One region of the Variovorax sp. BGA-UO-ETr-C22 genome, then DNA from elsewhere that is predicted to be linked to it. Evidence: predicted binding sites of a transcription regulator. Region 1 holds the regulator's gene; each other region holds the start of a gene.
What was found. Region 1 encodes sigma-54, which starts transcription at its own class of promoters, with help from an activator protein. Its sites were predicted from a motif close to TGGCANGNAANCTGCTTT; they were not measured.

Region 2: AC57B8_RS05400 (ammonium transporter) is a predicted target of sigma-54. The motif match lies at 1,947-1,964, and genes of this name have one in related genera.
Region 3: AC57B8_RS11280 (ammonium transporter) is a predicted target of sigma-54. The motif match lies at 2,013-2,030, and genes of this name have one in related genera.

What each region holds. Positions count from the first base shown of each region.
Region 1 is NZ_JCAQPA010000009.1:569,261-572,463, forward strand. Features, by position in the region: gene lptB (LPS export ABC transporter ATP-binding protein) at 1-688, shown strand, start outside; gene rpoN (RNA polymerase factor sigma-54) at 706-2,295, shown strand; gene AC57B8_RS12195 (phospholipase D family protein) at 2,306-3,203, shown strand, end outside.
Region 2 is NZ_JCAQPA010000007.1:326,454-329,656, forward strand. Features, by position in the region: gene AC57B8_RS05395 (M14 family metallopeptidase) at 1-558, opposite strand, end outside; gene AC57B8_RS05400 (ammonium transporter) at 674-1,876, opposite strand; gene AC57B8_RS05405 (LytTR family DNA-binding domain-containing protein) at 2,047-2,988, opposite strand; gene AC57B8_RS05410 (acyltransferase family protein) at 3,135-3,203, shown strand, end outside.
Region 3 is NZ_JCAQPA010000009.1:360,821-364,023, reverse strand. Features, by position in the region: gene AC57B8_RS11290 (tripartite tricarboxylate transporter permease) at 1-755, shown strand, start outside; gene AC57B8_RS11285 (sulfite exporter TauE/SafE family protein) at 889-1,647, opposite strand; gene AC57B8_RS11280 (ammonium transporter) at 2,067-3,203, shown strand, end outside.

The sequences.
Region 1 (3,203 bases):
CTCGCTCGACGTGCAAAAGGGCGAGGTCGTCGGACTGCTCGGCCCCAACGGCGCGGGCAAGACCACCTCGTTCTACATGATCGTCGGGCTGGTGCGCGCCGACGCTGGCGAGATCACCATCGACGGCGAGCCCATCGCCCACATGCCCATTCACCGCCGCGCGCGCATGGGCCTGAGCTACCTGCCGCAGGAAGCCTCGATCTTCCGCAAGCTCACCGTCGAGGAAAACGTGCGCGCCGTGCTCGAGCTGCAGCGCGAGCCCGACGCCAACGGCCGCATGATGCCGCTGACCAAGCAGCACACCGAAGAGCGCCTGGCCGACCTGCTGGCCGACCTGCGCGTGGACCACCTGCGCGATTCGCCCGCGCTCGCGCTGTCGGGCGGCGAGCGCCGCCGCGTCGAGATCGCGCGCGCACTGGCCACCCAGCCGCGCTTCATCCTGCTGGACGAGCCCTTCGCCGGCATCGACCCGATCGCCGTGATCGAGATCCAGCGGATCATCAGTTTCCTGAAAGAGCGCGGCATCGGCGTGCTCATCACCGACCACAACGTGCGTGAGACGCTGGGCATCTGCGATCACGCGTTCATCATCAGCGACGGGCACGTGCTGGCACAAGGCACACCCTCGGAGATCGTCGACAACGCCGAGGTACGCAGGGTGTACCTGGGCGAGCACTTCCGCATGTAAGGGCGGGGGCGGTTCCTATGAAGCAAGGGCTGTCCCTTCGCGTCTCGCAGCATCTGGCCTTGACGCCTCAGCTGCAGCAGTCGATCCGGCTTCTGCAGCTCTCCACGCTCGAACTGAGCCAGGAGGTGGAGCAGATGCTGGACGAGAACCCGTTCCTCGAGCGCACCGCGGAAGAAGCGGCGCGCGAGGAATTCGGGCTGGACACGGCCGACGCGCCGGTGCCGCGCGACGACGCGGGCGAGGGCGAGGCCGAGTTCACGCCGTCCGCCGCCAGCACGTCCTCCACCTCCAGCGACACCACCACCTCGACCCCCGACACCGACGGCCCCGCCGCCGAGATCGCCGAGCGCGAGCCCGACTGGGAAGGCGACGGCACCGTCGACATGGCGCCCGACGACAGCGAGTGGGGCAGCGACGCGCCCGCGCGCCAGAACAACCTGGGCGACGACGAGCGTGCCGACGCCACCGAACTCGCGCGCAGCCAGGAGTCGCTGCAGTCGTTCCTGCACCGCCAGGCGTTGAGCCTGCGGCTGAACGAAAACGACTGCGCCGCGCTGCGCTTCCTGATCGAGTCGCTCAACGACGACGGCTACCTCGAAGACTCGCTGCCCGCATTGGCCTCGGGCCTGGCGGGCGACGACAACGACCAGTTCGACGACCTCGTGCACCACTTCCAGGTGGCGCTGGGCCTGCTGCAGAGCCTGGAGCCGGTGGGCGTCGGCGCGCGCGACCTCGGCGAATGCCTGAGCATCCAGCTGAAGGCGCTCGCCAGCGAAGACGAGACCGAGGCCGAAGCGCTCATCCGCAAGACCGCCATCGCGATCTGCAAGCAGCCCATGGAGCTGCTCGCGCGGCGCGACTTCAAGCGCCTGGCCACGCTCACGCGCACCAACGAAGACCTGGTGCGCTCGGCGCTGCAGGTCATTGCGCGGCTCGAGCCCAAGCCGGGGCGCCGCTTTGTCGACGTCGAACGCAACATCGTCATTCCCGACGTGATCGTCACCAAGACCGGGCGCGGCACCAACGTGAAGTTCCGCGTCATGCTCAACCCCGAGGTCATGCCGCGCCTGCGCGTGCACGACATCTACGCCGGTGCGCTCAAGTCGCACAAGGGCGAGGGCAGCCAGGCGCTGTCGCAGCGGCTGCAGGAGGCGCGCTGGTTCATCAAGAACATCCAGCAGCGCTTCGACACCATCCTGCGCGTGAGCAACGCCATCGTCGAGCGCCAGAAGAGCTACTTCGTGCACGGCGAGCTGGCCATGCGCCCGCTGGTGCTGCGCGAGATCGCCGACGAGCTGGGCCTGCACGAGTCGACCATCTCGCGCGTGACCACCGCCAAGTACATGGCCACGCCCTTCGGCACGGTCGAGCTGAAGTACTTCTTCGGTTCGGCGCTGGGCACCGAGACCGGTGGCAATGCGTCGAGCACCGCGGTGCGCGCGCTGATCAAGCAGTTCGTGAGTTCCGAGAGCATCAAGAAGCCGCTGTCCGACAGCCAGATCTCCGAGATGCTGAAAGAGCAGGGCATCGAGTGCGCGCGCCGCACCGTCGCCAAGTACCGCGAAGCGCTGCGCATCGCACCGGCCAACCTGCGCAAGGCTCTGTAGAAAGCCCACGATGACCCGTCGCCTGCTGTCGCGCTGGGGGCATTGGGTTCTTGTTGTGGCTGCGGCGCTGCTGTTCGCCGGCTGCGCCACGCTGCCCGACGAGGCACCGCGCCCGCCCACCAAGGCCATCGCCGTCTCGGCCGACACCGCGCTCGGCAAGATCGCGCTGGCCTCGCAGCCCGACCCCGACCTCAGCGGCTTTCGCCTGATGCCCGGCGGCGATTTCGCCTTCGACACGCGGCTGCAGCTGGCGCGCCGCGCGCAGCGCACGCTCGACGTGCAGTACTACCAGATCGAGAACGACGAGACCGGCCGCTACCTGCTGCGCACCCTGCGCGATGCGGCCCAGCGCGGCGTGCGCGTGCGCCTGTTGATGGACGACCTGTACACGTCCGGCGAAGACGAGCTGCTGCTTGGCCTGGCCGCCACGCCGAACGTGGAGCTGCGCCTGTTCAACCCGTTCCCGGCCGGGCGCGGCAGCCTGCTCAAGCGCTTCACCGCGTCGCTGTTCGACTTCAGCCGCGTCAACCGCCGCATGCACAACAAGCTCTTCATCGCCGACGGCGCGATGGCCGTGGCGGGCGGGCGCAACATCGGCAACCAGTACTTCCGCCGCACCACCGGCCCGAACTTCATCGACCTCGACACCTTCGTCACGGGTGCGCTGATCCCGCGCCTGGGCGTGCTGTTCGACCAGTACTGGAACAGCCCGCACGTGCGCCCGATCGGCGCGGTCGTGCACACCGACCTGCCGCGCGAGGAACTGCAGCGCCGCTTCGACGCCGCCACCGGCCCCGACACCACGCCGCCGCCGCCCAGGCCCGCGCCCAACGACCTGCTCGGCTACAGCCCGGTGGCCGACGACCTCGACGCCGGCAAGCTCGGCCTGATCTGGACCACCGCCGAGG
Region 2 (3,203 bases), on a different contig from region 1:
GCCATGCTGGATCAGCGGCGTGCCCGAGCCCAGGCCGTCGGGCATCACCAGGTGCACCGACGGACGGCCGATGGCCATGGCGGCCTCGGCGTTGCGGTCGAAGGCCGGGTACACCCAGAACGGGATCACAGGCTGGCTCGTGGAATGGATGTCGAGGATGTGGTCGGCCGCGCTCACCACCGGGCGCAACTCGCGGGCGCGGCGCAGCTCGGGGCTGTCCTCGCTGCCGTCGAGCCATTCGGGCGACCACACGCGGTTGAGGTTGTGCACCAGCTGGCGGCTGTCGAAAGGCAGCGCCTCGTTGAAGGACTCGTACGCCGCCACGTTGGCAAAGCTGACGGTGAGCGTGCCGATCTTCGGGCGCACGCCAGTGTCGAGCAGGTGCGTGGCGGCGGTCACGCCGCAGATCTCGTTGCCGTGCGTCAGCGCGTTGATCAGCACGTGCGGGCCGGGCTTGCCGGACTCGAAGCGGTGCACGTAGTCGATGCCGACGTTGCCCTCGCGGTAGGCGGACAGGTCGCGGGGGAGGACTTCGAGGGCGGGGGGCGATTGGGTCATTGGGAGTGGTGAACAGGTGGGATCGGGGGCCGCCGGCAAGTTTGCTACAGCTGGCAAATTCGTGCCGTGCGCCGCAAATCCCCCGATGCGGCTCATGTCCTGAGCCGCATCGCCCTCACCAGTTCACTTCCCGCTCCGGCGTCGCCGAAATGTGGTGGATCGACAGGTCCGCCCCGTCGTATTCCTCCTCCTGCGACAGCCGCAGCCCCATCGTCGCCTTGAGCACGCCGTACACCACGGCGCCGCCGATCAGCGCCCAGACCACGCCAAGCAAGGTGCCGATGAGCTGCGCCCACAGGTTCACGCCGCCGATGCCGCCGAGCGCCTGCGTGCCGAAGATGCCCGCCGCGATGCCGCCCCAGGTGCCGCACAGGCCGTGCAGCGGCCACACGCCGAGCACGTCGTCGATCTTCCATTTGTTCTGCGTGCGCGTGAACATGAAGACGAAGATGGCGCCGGCCACGCCGCCCGCCACGAGCGCGCCCAGCGGGTGCATGAGGTCGGAGCCGGCGCACACGGCCACGAGGCCGGCGAGCGGGCCGTTGTAGACGAAGCCGGGGTCGTTCTTGCCCATGGCCAGCGCCACCAGCGTGCCACCGACCATGGCCATCAGCGAGTTGACGGCGACGAGGCCCGAGATCTTGTCGATGCTCTGCGCGCTCATCACGTTGAAACCGAACCAGCCCACGCACAGCACCCAGGCGCCCAGCGCCAGGAAGGGGATGTTCGACGGCGGGTGCGCGCTGAGCGAGCCGTCGCCGCGGTAGCGGTTGCGGCGCGCGCCCAGCAACAGCACCGCCGGCAGCGCGAGCCAGCCGCCCACGGCGTGCACGACGACCGAGCCGGCGAAGTCATGGAACTCGTGGCCGGTGACCGAGGCGATCCAGCCCTGGATGCCGAAGGCCTTGTTCCAGGCGATGCCCTCGTACAGCGGGTAGACGAAGCCGACGATCACCGCAGTGGCGATCAGCTGCGGCCAGAACTTGGCGCGCTCGGCGATGCCACCCGAGATGATGGCCGGGATGGCCGCCGCGAAGGTCAGCAGGAAGAAGAACTTCACCAGCTCGTAGCCGCTTCTTGCCGACAGTTCGGTGGCGCTGACGAAGAAATGCGTGCCGTAGGCCACACCGTAGCCCACCAGGAAGTACACGATGGTCGACACCGAGAAGTCGACCAGGATCTTGACCAGCGCATTGACCTGGTTCTTCTTGCGCACGGTGCCCAGTTCCAGGAAGGCAAAGCCGGCATGCATGGCCAGGACCATGATGGCGCCGAGAAGGATGAACAGCGCGTCAGCGCCCTGTTTGAGTGCGTCCATGAGAGCTTCTTGCAGGTTTTTGGTTTGATTTGGTGCGTCGCACCCGAACGGATCGGGGCGCCGGCGCAAGAAAGCAAAAATGGTGCCTGAAAGCTCTTGAATGGTGCGAAACGACCCAGGAATGGGCCGAATTCGCAGGGCGCGCACCGGATCGGAACGCGCCGAAACCCTCAGCCCGCGCCGCCGCGCAGCGCGTCGCGGTAGCGCCGGCTGCAGGGCACGCTCGTGCCGTCGTGCATGTGCAGCCGGGCGTCACCACCGTCGAGCGGCTCGATCTCCTTGATGCGGCCCAGGTTCACCGCGTGGCTGCGGTGCACGCGCACGAAGGTGACGGGGTCGAGCTGGGTCAGGAAGTCGGTGAGCGTGGCGCGCAGCAGGTAGTCGTGGCCGTTGACGTGCAGGCCGACGTAGTTGCCCTCGGCCTGCAGCCAGTCGATGTCGGTGGCGGCGATGAGGAATTCGCGGCGCAGCTTGCGCACGAGGAAGCGTTCGGGGCGGGCCGGCGGCGGCGCTACCGACGTTGGCGGTTCCTGTACCGAGGGCTCGACTCCCTCCCTCTCCTCCAAAGCCTCGGGCACCGGCGCCACGCCCTCTTCCGGCAGATCGAGCACGCGCGCCTCGCCCTGCAGCCGCAGCATGAAGAGCCGGTAGGCCCACACGCCGAAGACCATCGTGGCGTAGACGCGCACGTCCTTCAGGTACTCGTAGCCCCATCGCCCCATGGCGCCGCCGAAGTCGTAGGGCTCGCCGGCCGCCGCGTACACCGCGGCACGCAGCCCGAACATCGCCGCGACGTGCGCCAGGCTCAGGAGCACGCTGGCCACCAGGTGCCCGGCGAGAAAACGCACCCAGTGGTCGCGCGCCAGCGGCGACAGCCGGCGCTCCACGGCCACCAGCACCGGCACCAGGGCCAGCAGCGCGATGTGGCTCGACACCTCCCAGGTGACGACCTCCCAGTTCGCGCGCGGCACGGCGCGGCTGCGCGCGTCGATGAGCGCGACCACGGTGCTGATCGCGGCATGCACCGTCATCAGCACGATCCAGAAGCCGACTTCGACGTACCGCCGGATCGGTTCGTAGCGCTCGTACAGGTTCTTGCGCGGCTCGCTCATGCGGGGATTCTCGCGAACCGGGGGCCGGATTTCGTCCCTGGGGGCCACCGTTCGTCACAAATCCGGGCCGATCCGTCCCGGCGAGGGCCCCGGGGGCGGGCGCGGGGGCCACGATGGCCGCCGTTTCCTCGTTCCAGGAGCCCGCCATGCCCTCCGATTCCGTTCCCACACCGCAGCGCCGCCACGACATCGACGCCCTGCGCGCCCTCGCCTTC
Region 3 (3,203 bases), 210 kb from region 1:
CCGTGCTGCGCGGCACGGCGCTGGGCTCGGCCCTGGGCATCCTGCCCGGCGGCGGCGCGCTGCTGGCGGCCTTCGCGGCCTATGCGCTGGAGAAGAAGATCAAGATGCGCCCCGGCGAAGTGCCCTTCGGCAAGGGCAACATCCGCGGCGTGGCCTCGCCCGAGTCGGCCAACAACGCCGGCGCGCAGACCTCCTTCATTCCGCTCTTGACGCTGGGCATTCCGCCCAACGCCGTGATGGCGCTGATGGTGGGCGCGATGACCATCCACAACATCCAGCCCGGCCCGCAGGTGATGACCAGCAACCCGGAGCTCTTCTGGGGCCTGATCGCCTCGATGTGGATCGGCAACGCGATGCTGATCATCCTGAACCTGCCGCTCATCGGCATGTGGATCAAGCTGCTGACGGTGCCCTACAAGTTCCTGTTCCCCGCCATCGTGCTGTTCTGCGCGATCGGCGTGTACTCGACCAACAACAACACCTTCGACGTGTGGATGGTGGCGATCTTCGGCTTCATCGGCTACCTGTTCCTGAAGCTGCGCACCGAGCCGGCCCCGCTGCTGCTGGGCTTCATCCTCGGGCCGATGATGGAAGAGAACCTGCGGCGCGCGCTGCTGCTGTCGCGCGGGGCGTGGAGCGTGTTCGTGACGCGGCCGCTGTCGGCAGGGCTGCTGATTGCCGCAGCCTTGCTGCTGGCCATCGTGCTGCTGCCGGCAATCAAGGCGAAGCGCGAAGAAGCCTTCGTTGAGGATTGAGCTGGAGGCTCCTTCCAGGAACACCGCGGAACCGGCTTTGCCGGGCCGCTGGTGTTGCCCCCGGTAGGGGGTTGGCGAAGCGACACGAAGTGCGCGAAGACTGGGGGCGAGCCTGTTGCTCCAGGGGTTTTTTTTATTTCAGGAACGCGTCATAGGCGGTTTTCAGGATCAGCGCACTCACCACCACGATGAACACGATCCGCACGAAGCCCGCCCCGTGCTTCAGCGCCACGCGCGTGCCGACCAGGCTGCCGGCCACGTTGGCCACCGCCATCACCAGCCCGTAGTGCCACCAGACGTGGCCCTTGGCGGCCAGCAGGATCAGCGCGGCGGCGTTGGTCAGCGTGTTGATGACCTTGGCCGAGGCCGAGGCGTTGAGGAAGTCGTAGCCCATCCAGCGCACGAACAGGAACACCAGGAAGCTGCCCGTGCCCGGCCCGAAAAAGCCGTCGTAGAAGCCGATGGTCAGGCCGATGGTGCTGGCCGCCAGCGTCTCGGCGCGGCCGCTGAAGCGCGGTGCGTGCAGCCGGCCCATGTCCTTGCGTGCCAGCGTGTAGACCAGCACGCCCAGCAGGATGACCGGCAGCGCCCGGCGCAGGAAGTCGCCCGGGAAGACCGTGACGGTCCAGGCGCCGAGCATCGAGCCGCCGAAACCCAGCAGCGCGGCCGGCCACATCGCGCCCCAGCGCATCTGCACCCGCTGGCTGAACTGGGCCGCCGAGGCCGCCGTGCCCCAGATGGACGCGCTCTTGTTGGTGCCCAGCAGCGTGGCGGGCGGCGCGCCCGGAAACACCGCAAAGAGGGCCGGCACCAGGATCAACCCGCCGCCGCCCACGATCGCATCGATAAAACCCGCGAGCAGTGAGGCGCCCGTGACCACCAGCATTTCCATGCGGGCGATTGTCTCACCGGAATCGCTATCGAAACGATAGCTGTGGTGGCCGGTGCCGGCTGGCCAGGAGGCTTGTTTGGCTTGGAGGAAAGCGCCCGCGTCCGCGCTGCGAAGAGGCAAAAAAAAGCGCCGACCAGCGGCGCTTTTCAAATATCAGACAGGCATCTCGTACGGAGCCTTTGAAGAATGTTCTTGTTGATCGATCGGAAGCTTGTCTCCTCGGACCCTCGGCAGTACGAGCAGGGCCCGTCGCGAGTGCGCAGATTGTGCAAGCGCGCACCCGCCCGGTGCATTAGGAATTACCCGCTTCGTGTTACTTCGACCTCCCGGTTGGGAAACCAAAGTGTTTCAGTCAGTTAACAAGATGGCATGACTCGTGCACACAGGCCTCTTGTCCACCACTCCAAGAAGAAACGGTCATGGCCCTGCTGGCACCCCAAGCCTCCCTGAACGCGGCCGACACCGCCTGGATGATGACCTCGACCGCGCTGGTGCTGCTGATGACGCTGCCCGGCATCGCGCTCTTCTATGCCGGCATGGTGCGACGCAAGAACGTGCTGGCCACCATGGCCGGGGTGGTGGCGATCGCCGCGGTGGTCTCGCTGACCTGGTTCGCGCTCGGCTACTCGCTGGCCTTCACCCCCGGCTGGCCCTGGCTGGGCAAGCTCTCGCGCATCGGTTTTTCAGGTTTCGAGTACCTGAAGGAGGCCGGCCAGGTGGCCGTGAGCCACGTGGCGCCGAACGTGCCGGAATCGGTCTACGCCATGTTCCAGCTGAGCTTCGCGATCATCACCACCGCGCTGGTGCTCGGCGCTTTTGTCGAGCGCATGCGCTTCTCGGCGCTGCTGTGGTTCGCGCTGCTGTGGAGCGTGCTCGTGTACGCACCGGTCGCGCACTGGGTGTGGGAGCCGGGCGGCTGGCTCGCGCAGATGGGCGCGCTCGACTTCGCGGGCGGCTCGGTGGTGCACGTCAACGCGGGCATCGCGGGGCTGGTGTGCGCCTATGCGCTCGGGCCGCGCCGGGGCTACGGGCGCGAGGCCTTCGAGCCCTACAGCCTGGCGCTCACCATGACGGGCGCGGGCCTGCTGTGGGTCGGCTGGTTCGGCTTCAATGCCGGCTCGGCGGTGGCGGCCGACGGGCGCGCCGGCCTGGCGATGCTGGTGACGCACATCGCGGCGGCGGCCGGCGCCATGAGCTGGATGATCGGCGAATGGATCGTGCGCCGCAGCCCCTCGCTCTTGGGCCTGTGCTCCGGCCTCGTGGCCGGGCTGGTGGCGATCACGCCGGCGGCCGGCTTCGTCACGCCGCTGTCGGCGCTGGCCATCGGCGCCATCGCCGGGCTGGCCTGCTACTGGGGCGCCACGGGCCTGAAGCACCTGCTCGGTGCGGACGACTCGCTCGACGTGTTCGGCGTGCACGGCATCGGCGGCATCGTGGGCGCGCTGCTCACGGGCGTGTTCGCCGACCCGCGCATCTCGGGCGCGGCGGGCAATGTGCTGACGCAGGCGATCGCGGTCGCCAGTGTGGCGATCTACAGCGCGGCGGGCACAGCCATC